2 regions of the Vibrio owensii genome follow, and region 1 is predicted to be linked to the other one. Evidence: predicted binding sites of a transcription regulator. Region 1 holds the regulator's gene; the other holds the start of a gene.
The links. Region 1 encodes CRP, which controls carbon source genes, mostly activating them, when cyclic AMP is high. Its sites were predicted from a motif close to TGTGANNNNNNTCACA; they were not measured.
Positions count from the first base shown of each region.

Region 2: recB (exodeoxyribonuclease V subunit beta) is a predicted target of CRP. The motif match lies at 3,381-3,396, and genes of this name have one in related genera.

Region 1 covers NZ_CP019959.1:2,133,873-2,139,928, forward strand. The annotation lists gene A9237_RS09735 (aspartate aminotransferase family protein) at 1-572, shown strand, start outside; gene astA (arginine N-succinyltransferase) at 681-1,700, shown strand; gene astD (succinylglutamate-semialdehyde dehydrogenase) at 1,729-3,186, shown strand; gene A9237_RS09750 (DUF1338 domain-containing protein) at 3,451-4,242, shown strand; gene crp (cAMP-activated global transcriptional regulator CRP) at 4,573-5,205, opposite strand; gene A9237_RS09760 (phosphoribulokinase) at 5,445-6,056, opposite strand, start outside.
Region 2 covers NZ_CP019959.1:2,651,651-2,657,706, forward strand. The annotation lists gene recC (exodeoxyribonuclease V subunit gamma) at 1-3,203, shown strand, start outside; gene recB (exodeoxyribonuclease V subunit beta) at 3,494-6,056, shown strand, end outside.

The DNA.
Region 1 (6,056 bases):
TGTGTGACAAGCACAACGCACTGTTGATCTTCGATGAAGTGCAAACTGGTAACGGTCGTACTGGTCATTTCTACGCATACCAAGGTCTAGGCATCACGCCAGACATCCTAAGCACAGCGAAATCACTGGGTGGCGGTTTCCCTATCGGTGCGATGCTAACGACGGCAAAACTGGCTGAGCACATGAAAGTGGGCACGCACGGCTCAACTTACGGTGGTAACCCACTAGCGTGTGCGGTTGCAGAAGCGGTTATTGAAGAAGTGACAAAACCAGAAGTACTGGCTGGCGTACTAGAGCGTGAAGCCATGTTCCGTGAAGGTCTGGAGAAGATTAACGCGAAATACAACATCTTCTCTGAAGTGCGCGGTAAAGGTCTACTGCTTGGTGCAGCACTGAATGAAGAGTGGCAAGGCCGTGCGCGTGACGTACTGGTTGCTGCAGGTAAACAAGGTCTCATGGTATTGGTTGCGGGTGCCAATGTCGTACGTTTCACACCATCACTCGTTATCACACAACAAGAAATCGAAGAAGGTTTGGCGAAGCTAGATAAAGCGATCGCAACGCTGGTTTAAGCGCGATCTCAGCTTATCGTCAACCTAGAAACCCCCATCAAGGATCTCTGATGGGGGTATTGTTCCTACAATATAGTTAGGATCTTCTTGCATCTGGAGGGAGTATTGATGCTAGTAGTTCGCCCTATCGCAATGTCGGATTATGACGCGCTGCACACCTGTGCGGTTGAGTCAGGTCATGGATTTACATCTCTACCGGTTAACGAAGAACTGTTAACCAATCGAATCAAACACTCAGAATACAGTTTTGGCAAACCTGACGTGAAGGAAGCCGGTGATGAAGGCTACCTAATGGTGGGCTTTGAATCTGAAACTGGTGAAGTGGCAGGTACCACAGGTATTGAAGCTTCTATCGGCTGGGATGTGCCTTTTTATTCTTACCACATCAGTAAAGTGGTGCACTCGTCTCCAAAGCTTGGCGTAAACAACGTGGTGAAGCTGCTGACGTTTGGTAATAACTACACGGGTAACAGTGAAATCTGTACCTTGTTCCTACGTGAGAAATTCCGTGGTGGCTTGAACGGGCGTCTGATGTCCAAGTGCCGTTTCTTAATGATGGCAGAGCACCCAGAACGTTTCTCGGAAACCATCTTTGCTGAAATGCGCGGCGTATCAGACGAGAACGGTAACTCGCCATTCTGGCAGTGGCTTCAAGAGCATTTCTTCTCTATCGATTTTACGCTTGCGGATTACCTTACCGGTATCGGCAAGAAGGGCTTTATCGCCGACCTGATGCCGAAGTTGCCAATCTACATCAACCTACTGAGCCCAGAAGCGCAAGCTGTGATTGGTAAAGTGCACGACAACACACGTCCAGCATTGAAGCTGCTTGAGCGTGAAGGTTTTACCAACCGTGGGTACGTCGACATTTTCGATGGTGGTCCAACGGTGGAGTGTGACTTACGTAATATCGAATCGGTACGCCACTCATTCCGCGCGCAAGTCAAAATCTCGGAGCACACCAGCACACAAGATTTCTTGATGTGTAATTCGTCATTCGAGAACTTCCGTGCCGCCGCTGCAAAAGCGGCGTATGACGCAGAAACGCAAAGCGTAGTGCTTGCACCAGAATTGGCGGATGCACTCTTGGTTGAGGAAGGGGATTTTGTTCGCCTTCTTCCGCAGTAACTGACGACAGAATTTAAGGATAGAAACAATGACACATTGGATTGCAGGTGAATGGGTACAAGGTCAGGGTGAAGCATTTACGTCTCTGTCACCTTATAACCAAGAAGTGATCTGGCAAGGTAACGGCGCAACAGCAGAACAGGTTAACCAAGCGGTATCTGCGGCGCGTGAAGCGTTTGTTGATTGGAAGAAGCGCCCATTTGCAGAGCGCGAAGCGATCGTGTTGGCTTTTGCTGAGAAAGTAAAAGCCAACAGCGAAAAAATCGCTGAAGTGATTGCCAAAGAAACCGGTAAGCCGATTTGGGAAACACGCACCGAAGCGGCAGCAATGGCAGGTAAAATTGCGATTTCCATCCGTGCTTACCACGACCGTACGGGTGAAGCTGCACGTGAAGCCGCAGGCAACCAAATTGTATTGCGCCACCGCCCACTGGGTGTGATGGCGGTCTTCGGTCCTTATAACTTCCCAGGTCACTTGCCAAATGGTCACATCGTGCCAGCACTACTGGCTGGTAACACTGTTGTTTTTAAACCGTCTGAGCAAACGCCATGGACGGGTGAACTCGCTATGAAGCTGTGGGAAGAGGTCGGTCTACCAAAAGGTGTGATTAACCTAGTCCAAGGCGCGAAAGAAACTGGTATTGCGCTGGCGGATGCGAAAGGCATTGATGGCGTGCTGTTCACTGGCAGTGCAAACACAGGTCATGTTCTCCATCGTCAGTTTGCTGGTCAGCCGGGCAAAATGCTGGCGCTTGAAATGGGTGGTAACAACCCGATGGTTATCTCGGATAACTACGGCGACCTAGACGCAACGGTTTATACCATTATCCAATCTGCCTTCATCAGTGCAGGACAACGCTGTACCTGTGCTCGTCGTCTATACATTCCATTTGGCGACAAGGGTGATGCAGTCATTACTAAGCTGGTGGAAGCGACACGCAATATTCGCGTAGACCAACCATTTGCAGAGCCTGCGCCTTTCATGGGACCACAAATTTCGGTAGCGGCGGCCAAGTTCATTCTCGATGCTCAAGCGAACTTGCAAGCACTGGGTGGTGAAAGCTTAATTGAAGCGAAAGCAGGTGAAGCAGCGTTTGTTTCTCCGGGCATCATCGATGTGACGAACATCGCCGAGTTGCCAGATGAAGAGTACTTCGGCCCACTTCTGCAAGTGGTGCGCTACGAAGGGCTAGAGAAAGCAGTAGAGCTGGCGAACGATACGCGCTTTGGTTTATCGGCAGGTTTTGTTTCGACCGACGACCAAGAGTGGGAATACTTCGTGGACCACATTCGTGCTGGCATCGTGAACCGCAACCGTCAGCTAACGGGCGCAAGTGGTGATGCACCATTTGGTGGTCCGGGTGCGTCAGGTAACCTACGTCCAAGTGCTTACTACGCAGCAGACTACTGTGCGTACCCAATGGCATCAATGGAAGGACAAGAGACGGTCTTGCCTGCCACATTGAGCCCGGGTGTAAGCCTGTAATTGAGAAATACGAAGCGGTGACAAAGTATCGCCGCTTCTCTCTGCCGGAGCTATTTACCAAGTTAGGATTCTGGTAAGCGCGCTGGCAAACGCCAAAGGCGAGCTTAAGACTCTCCAGAGCGTGTTGACTGACTGGCACTTATGCCACAGATACCGTCACAGGTTGATGGCCGCTCGTTCGTGATTCTGGACAGCTTTAGGGCTGTGAACGAGCGGTCAACTTCCTCTTACCCCTAACTCTACATTTCATAACAAGGAGTCGTTATGACGCCCGATGTGTTATTTGAATCGCTATGGCAAGACTACATTCAACGTCTTTGCCCTTCCGCTGCTAAAGTCCATCAACTTCTTCAAGAAGATGAGCCTCTGATTAATGATCATATTGCGCTACGTACGTTTAATGTCGCTCCCCTAGGCATTGAAACGTTAGCGAAGCCTTTCCTAGCGGTGGGTTACAAAGCCTGTGGTGACTACGTATTTGAAAGCAAAAAACTGGTGGCAAAACATTTTGAGCACCCAGATCCGAAACAACCAAAAGTCTTCATCAGTGAATTGAAAGTGGATGAGTGCTCACCAGAGCTACAAGCCATCGTTCATAAACTGGTAGAGCAGGTTGATGCTTCTAAACTGACAGGCAGTGACTTCTTGTACGGCGGACGTTTGTGGGACCTCAGTTATGCTGACTTCCAAACTTTGGCGAAAGAGAGTGAATACGCTTCTTGGCTTGCTGCGCACGGTTACGGAGCGAACCACTTCACAGTGAGTGTGAATCAACTCAATCAGCATGAAGAAGTAAAGCAAGTGAACGACCACCTACGTACAGTAGGCTTCACCATCAACGAGAATGGCGGTGAAGTAAAAGGTACGCCAGAGGTGCTACTAGAGCAATCATCGACCATGGCAGACAAAGTACCAGTGACCTTTACTGAAGGCGTTGAGGTTATTCCTGGAGGCTTCTACGAGTTTGCTAAGCGCTACCCAATGGATAACGGTGAGTTGTACCCAGGATTTGTAGCGGCATCGGCAGATAAGATCTTCGAGAGTACCAACGGGTAGAAAGAATCGAGAACGTGCTACGCACTAGAGATGCGGGAACGCTTCGCTTCGAGAGGTTTGCACTCTGGAGTGTTGAACGTTTCTGCTTCGAAGGTTGGAGTTTGTTGGGATATCAGAACGGGTTATGACCTGTGGATTCGGAAACGCTTCGCTGCGGGAGGTTTTAACTCTCGGAATCTGAGAGGGCTTTATCTCGTAGGACGAAGTCCGCGCTCGGAACACAGTGTTCCCAATTCTCGGCTCTTTGCTTTCCGTTCCCGATTCCAAAAAACAAAAAAGCCACCAAACTTACATTTGGTGGCTTTTAAATTTTTTAAACGTTAATCGAGATTAACGAGTCCCGTAAACAACGATAGTTTTACCGTGCGCAGAAATTAGGTTCTGCTCTTCTAGCATCTTCAAGATACGACCTACTGTCTCACGAGAACAGCCAACGATTTGACCGATTTCTTGACGAGTGATCTTGATTTGCATGCCGTCTGGGTGCGTCATCGCATCTGGCTGTTTAGCAAGGTTCAGAAGAGTCTGAGCGATACGACCAGTTACGTCTAGGAACGCTAGGTCACCCACTTTTTGGCTAGTAACTTGTAGACGACGAGCCATTTGCGCAGAAAGGCGCATTAGGATGTCTGGGTTAACTTGGATAAGTTGACGGAATTTCTTGAAAGAAATCTCAGCCACTTCACAAGGAGATTTAGCGCGAACCCAAGCTGTACGCTCTTGGTCTTCTTCGAATAGACCAAGTTCACCAATGAAGTCGCCCTGGTTTAGGTAAGAAAGGATCATTTCCTTACCTTCTTCGTCTTTGATAAGAACCGCAACAGAACCTTTAACGATGTAGTACAAAGTCTCTGCTTTTTCGCCCGCGTGAATTAGCGTGCTTTTTGATGGGTACTTATGAATATGACAGTGTGAAAGAAACCACTCTAATGTTGGGTCGGTTTGAGGTTTACCTAGAACCATAATATCTCACTTCCTCTGCAGGGTACGCTTGCGCTATCCATATTTTAGCTAAGCCTGAATTGGCCTACTAGAATAAGAGCACTTTTTATATGCTGCAAGCTCTCTTGTGTTTCGGTTAGAAATAGTATCCTTTTTCGAAAACGATTTCTTGATTTTAATCGTGCCATGATTGAGATTTTGTAAGCAAAACTGTGCACATGATCACGGTATGAAAAGTAAACACTCCAGTAGGGAGGTTTTTAGCCAATTTTCCCTGTTTCGATGAGTTGTTGCAGAATCGGCCTTACTATGAGCTCCATTGCAAAGCTCATCTTGCCGCCAGGAACCACAATGGTGTTATGGCGAGACATGAATGAGCCATCAATCATCGCCAGCAAATACGGGAAGTCGACATTCTTGATACCGCGTAGGCGGATCACCACAAAACTTTCATCCAAACTTGGAATGCCTTTGGCGTTAAGTGGGTTAGAAGTATCGACGGTCGGTACGCGCTGGAAGTTGATATGTGTACGAGAAAATTGCGGGGTAATGTAGTTTAGGTAATCGTCCATTGAGCGCACGATTGAATCCATCACCGCTTCTCTTGAGTGACCACGATCGCGTGTGTCACGAACGAACTTTTGAATCCACTCCAAGTTCACAATCGGTACCATACCAATTAGAAAATCGACGTGACGCGCCACATTGACATCGCCATCTACCACGCCACCATGTAAACCTTCGTAGAACAGCACATCGCTGTTTTCTGGCAGATCTTGCCAAGGTGTAAAGGTGCCCGGCATTTGGTTGTATGGAACGGCTTCATCAAAAGTGTGCAGATAGCGGCGCACGCTGCCAGTGCCATCTTCACC
Region 2 (6,056 bases), 520 kb from region 1:
TGACGTGGAAGTTGATGCACTTGCTTCCGGGTTTACTAAACGAAGCATCATTCGAACCTTTGGCTCGTTATCTTCAGGACGACACTGACAATTCCAAGCTGTATCAATTGGCAGAGAAAATTGCTGATATCTTCGATGGCTATTTGGTGTATCGCCCAGAATGGATTGCAAGCTGGGAAGCCGGACAAACGGTACCTGAACTTGAAGACGAACACCCATGGCAGCCAGTTTTGTGGCAAGCATTGTACGACCACACGGTTACCCTTGGGCAATCGCCTTATCATCGTGCCAATTTGTACGAACACTTCATTGATACGCTCGAAAACTTCAACGGTAACTTTGACCATCTGCCGAAGCGTCTGTTTGTGTTTGGTATCTCTTCACTGCCGCCACGTTACATGGATGCGCTCAAAGCCATTGGTGAACACATTGATGTGCACTTGATGTTTACCAACCCTTGTCGCTATTACTGGGGTGAGGTACGCGACCGTAAATTCCTAGCTCGCCTAGCAGCAAAACATCGTCAGCACGTGGTCTGGCAAGAAGACCATTCTGAAGTACAAGGTGAGAGTGAGCAGTTAAAAGGTTCACTAGAAGAAAACGTGGTGGATGAGCTGCATACCGATGTGGTGGGTAACAGCTTGTTGGCGTCGATGGGTAAACTTGGACGCGATAACATGTATCTGTTGTCGCAGCTCGAATCCCATGAGATTGAAGCTTTTGTTGATGTCGAGCGCGACAGTCTGCTCCATCAACTTCAAGCCGACATTCTTAATTTAGAAGAGCACCAAGACGACGAGCAAATCGACAGCAGTCAGCACAAACAAGTGGTGAGTTTAGGTGATAAATCTCTGAGCTTGCACTCTTGCCACAGCCCAATGCGAGAAGTGGAAGTGCTACACGATCAGCTTTTGGCAATGTTCGATGCTGATCCGACACTGAAACCGCGCGATATTATTGTCATGGTGGCAGACATCAATGCCTACAGCCCTGCGATTCAGGCGGTATTCGGCAATGCGCCGGGTGAGCGATTTATTCCTTACTCGATTTCAGACCGAACGGCCGATCAAGAAAGCCCAATTTTGGCGGCTTTCATGCAACTTGTTAATTTACCGAATACACGTTGCTTGGCTTCTGAATTACTTGAGCTGTTAGAAACGCCGGCGATTTTGAAGCGATTCGATCTCAGCGAAGATGATTTCCTTCAAGCCAAACAATGGGTGGAAGAATCCGGCATTCGCTGGGGGCTAGATAGCCATACGGGCAGCGAATTTGAACTGCCAGAAACACGCCAAAACACATGGCAATTTGGTATTCAGCGTATGTTATTAGGTTACGCGATGCCAGAATCTGCCGGTTTGTTTGAAGCGCAAGAAGGTAGCCTCTCACCATACAATGAAGTGCAAGGCATGGGCGCAGAACTTGCTGGTAAGTTAGCCCATTTTATTCAACAAATTAGCCAATATCGCCGGAAACTTTCCCATGTTCAGTCGATTGATGCATGGCGTGAAACCTTGGTGGCGATGTTGGATGACTTCTTCTCTGTTGAGCTAGAAGGGGAAATGGCGCTTAAGTCGATTCGAGATACCTTGAGCCAACTGAAAGAACAGCTAACCGATGCAGCATTTGATGATGCCTTGTCGCCTTCTATTGTTAGCCAGTATCTGCAAAACAAGCTGTCAGGAACACGGGTTAGCCAGCGCTTCCTTGCCGGACAAGTGAACTTCTGTACTCTGATGCCGATGCGCTCGATCCCATTTAGAACCGTGTGTCTGCTGGGTATGAACGATGGGGTCTACCCGCGCTCAATGCCACCAGAAGGTTTTGACTTAATGACAGGGCGCACTAAACCGGGCGATCGTTCCCGTCGAGACGATGACCGTTACCTATTCTTAGAAGCCATGTTGTCTGCGCAGCAAAGTTTGTACATCAGTTACGTTGGGCGCTCTATCCAAGATAACACCGAGCGTGTGCCGTCTGTATTGGTGTCGGAGTTGATGGAATATTGCCATCAGAACTACTGCCTAGATGGCGATCAAGACCAGCCCGTCGATGACTCGGGAGATAAACTACTCAACGAGTTAGTGAACGTACATGCCATGGTGCCATTCAGTCCAAGCGCATTCCAAGGTTCTCATTCAAGCTATGCCAAAGAGTGGATTCCAGCTGCGTTGACCCAAAGCAATCAATCGCAAGGTCATGCGCGTGGCGAGTTTAACCGCGCATTGGATGATTACTTGCTTGGCGCAACCTTCCCAATCGAGTTGGATTTGGTGGAATTACAACGCTTCTGGCGTTTGCCTGTGCAGTATTTCTTTAACCGCCGTTTGAAAGTGATGTTCGAGCCGCCATTGCCTGTGATGGAAGATGATGAGCCATTCGTGTTAGGCGGTTTGGAAAGCTATCAGATGCGTGATGAGCTACTAGAAACCTTGCTCGAAACCGCCATTACCCAACCGTCTGCAAAAGTAGATGTACTCAAGCACTTTATGAGTGAGCAACGCGCGCAGGGCAAATTACCAGTTGGCGCATTTGGTGATATCGAGTTTGAAACCAACCGCGTGCAAGCGGAAGAGCTGGTGGATAAGTTGGCGTTTTTATCCGGTGCTCCACAAGACGATTTAGAAATCGACCTTACTTTCGATGTGCTTGGTGAAGGAAAAAACATCCGTCTAACCGGTTGGCTAACTCAATGCTATCAATCTGGTTTGATTCGCTACCGCAGCGGTAAAATTCGTGCGCAGGATTACCTTGCTGCATGGATCGATCATCTTGCTATGTCTGCCTCTGGTCAGGCTAGAAAGACCCACGTTATCGGTTATGACCGCAAGGAAGGCGCGGTGCATTTGGTTTACCCAGCAATGGCAGATGCTGCACAAGCAAAACAACTGCTTGCTGAATTAGTACGTCTGTTTTTTGAAGGCATGACCAAGCCATTGCCATATTTCCCGAAAACAGCACTGGCGTGTGTCGAAGCGGGCTTTAGTCGTGGCCACTGGGCTGATGACGAAGAGAAATCGCTGAAGAAAATGGCGGATGTATTCAATGATGGTTACATGAGTCTAGGCGAAGGAAACAATGCGTATATTTCGCGTATTTGGTCTGCTTGGAATGATGAGCTTGCAGCAGAAGTTCGCACGCTGACTGCATTGGTTCTTCAAGGCGCAAGATTGACGGCGATGGATGCCGATGATGAAAAGTAAGTTGGATTATTTAGATAAAAAAGAGAGTAGGGTGGCCGCCAGAAAATCATTATTTTTTGTAGGGCGTTCGCTGTACGGCCACAAGGTCAGAGGGACCATGATTCGTTTGAGTGTAGCTGCCTGAAAGGCTTGGCTTATCTCGTGAGGCGCATACTAACGGTACTCCGTAATGATAACCGTGAGTGAGATCCCACAAAGGTCTAAATATTCCAACCTATTAGACATATTAATAGAATTTTTAACGATAGATCACAGTTCGATCAGTCGATAATCCGGAGAGATTCAGCGTTATGGCGCAAATGTCAGTTCCAACTCCACTGCAAACTATGACTTTTCCACTGCATGGTGCAAGGCTAATTGAAGCTTCGGCGGGTACGGGTAAAACCTTTACCATCGCGGGTTTGTATCTGCGACTCCTACTAGGGCATGGCACTGCCGAGACGAAGCACCGCGTGCCGTTGACCGTGGATCAAATTCTGGTGGTGACCTTTACAGAGGCTGCAACGGCGGAGCTGCGTGATCGTATTCGTGCGCGTATTCACGACGCGAGGATCGCATTCGCTCGCGGGAAAAGCTCAGATCCTGTGATTCAGCCTTTGTTGGAAGAAATTGAGGATCATAAGCAAGCCGCTGAGATCCTTTTGCAAGCAGAGCGCCAAATGGATGAAGCCGCGGTGTACACCATTCACGGTTTTTGCCAACGCATGCTGACGCAAAACGCATTCGAATCCGGTAGTCGTTTCAATAATGAGTTTGTGACAGACGAAAGCCATCTTAAAGCGCAAGTCGTTGCCGATTACTGGCGTCGTAACTTCTACCCTCTGCCATTCGCTTTGGCTGGAGAAGTTCGCCAACTCTGGGGCTCGCCATCGGATCTGTTATATGACATCAGCAACTACCTCACAGGCGCGCCGCTAAGTCTCTCTGTTCCTGCAATGCAAGGTAGTCTTGCCGATTTGCATGAGCAAAACTTAAAGCAAATTGACGTTTTGAAAGCCCAGTGGCGTGATAGCCAAGATGATTTCCTCGCGTTGATTTCTGATTCCGACGTCAACAAACGCAGCTACACCAAAAAGTCTTTGCCGACATGGTTAGAAGCGGTCAACGCATGGGCTGCGACAGAAACCACAGGCTATGACTATCCAGATAAGCTGGAGAAGTTCGCCCAGAATGTGTTACTTGAGAAAACCCCGAAAGGCACTGCGCCACAGCACTCTGTGTTTGAGGCGATTGAAACTTTCCTTGCCAACCCAATCAGTTTAAAAGCGCCGCTATTGGCTCATGCGATTGAGCATTGTCGCGTGATGCTGGCAAAAGCAAAAAATCAGAAACAATGGTTGTCATTCGATGACTTGCTGACTCAGCTTTCTGCCTCGATTGATACCGATGAAACTGCACTACTGACAGAGCGCATTCGCACGCTTTATCCGGTTGCGATGATCGATGAATTCCAAGATACCGACCCTCTGCAATACAGTATTTTCAGCCGCATTTATTTAGATAACCCTGAGTGCGGTTTGTTTATGATCGGTGACCCGAAACAGGCGATTTATGGTTTCCGTGGCGCGGATATCTTTACCTACATCAAGGCTCGTAACCAAGTTAGTGCTCACTACACGCTTGGCACCAACTGGCGCTCAAGTGCCGATATGGTATTGGCAGTGAACCAGATTTTTGCTCTGCCAGATAGCCCGTTTATTTACGACTCCGACATTCCATTCCATTCTGTGGATTACAGCCCAAGCGCTGACAAACGCGTTTGGACCATGGGTGGTCAAAAACAGCCTGCACTGACTTATTGGCTGCAAGAAGCGGAAGATAAACCTCTGCCAAAAGGTGAATATCTTACCGCTATGGCAGAGGCGACAGCGAGCCAAATTCAAACCATTTTAACCGCAGCGCAACAAGGCCAAGCGTGTCTGGTTGATGGCGAAAAGCAGAAGCCAGTTAAAGCGGGCGACATTGCAGTATTGGTGCGAACGGGTAGCGAAGGTCGCATGGTCAAACAGGCGTTAGCAGACCAAGGCATTGCTAGTGTGTATTTGTCCAACCGCGATAGTGTGTTTACCAGTTCCGTCGCACAAGACTTACAGCGTTTGCTGCAAGCGGTATTAACACCAGAAAACGACAGAGCACTGCGCGCCAGCCTAGCATCAGAATTGTTCGCTCTGGATGCTGCCAGTTTAGATGCGCTTAATAACGACGAAACCGTGTGGGAAAACGCGGTTAACGAGTTCAAAGAATACCGCAAACTTTGGGTGCAACGTGGTGTGCTACCTATGCTGCGTGCAGTGATCAGTAAGCGTCATATTGCTGAGCGTCTGCTAGAAGAAGGGGCGAGCTCACAGAGCGAAAACGGTGAGCGAGTGCTTACCGATCTGATGCACATTGGTGAGTTACTGCAGCAAGCGAGCAACGAATTAGACAGCGACCACGGCTTGCTGCGTTGGTTGGCGCAATCCATCAGCGATGCAGAACATGGGCTGGGTGGCAGCGATGATCAAATTCAGCGTTTGGAATCAGAGCGTAACTTGGTGCAAATCGTCACCATTCACAAATCCAAAGGTCTGGAATATGACTTGGTCTTTCTGCCATTTGTGTTTGGTTACCGAGAAGCGAGTGAAGCCAAATTCTACGACGCTGAGAACGACCGCACTGTACTTGATATCACGGGCAATGATGCGTCGTTAAAACAGGCAGATAAAGAGCGCCTTGCTGAAGACTTGCGCCTCATCTATGTAGCGCTAACGCGTGCCGTGTATGCCTGCTTTATTGGTGCTTCACCACTGCGCAATGGTCGCTCAACCAAAGAGCCAACCGGCGTGCATCACAGTGCGATTGGTTACTTGGTGC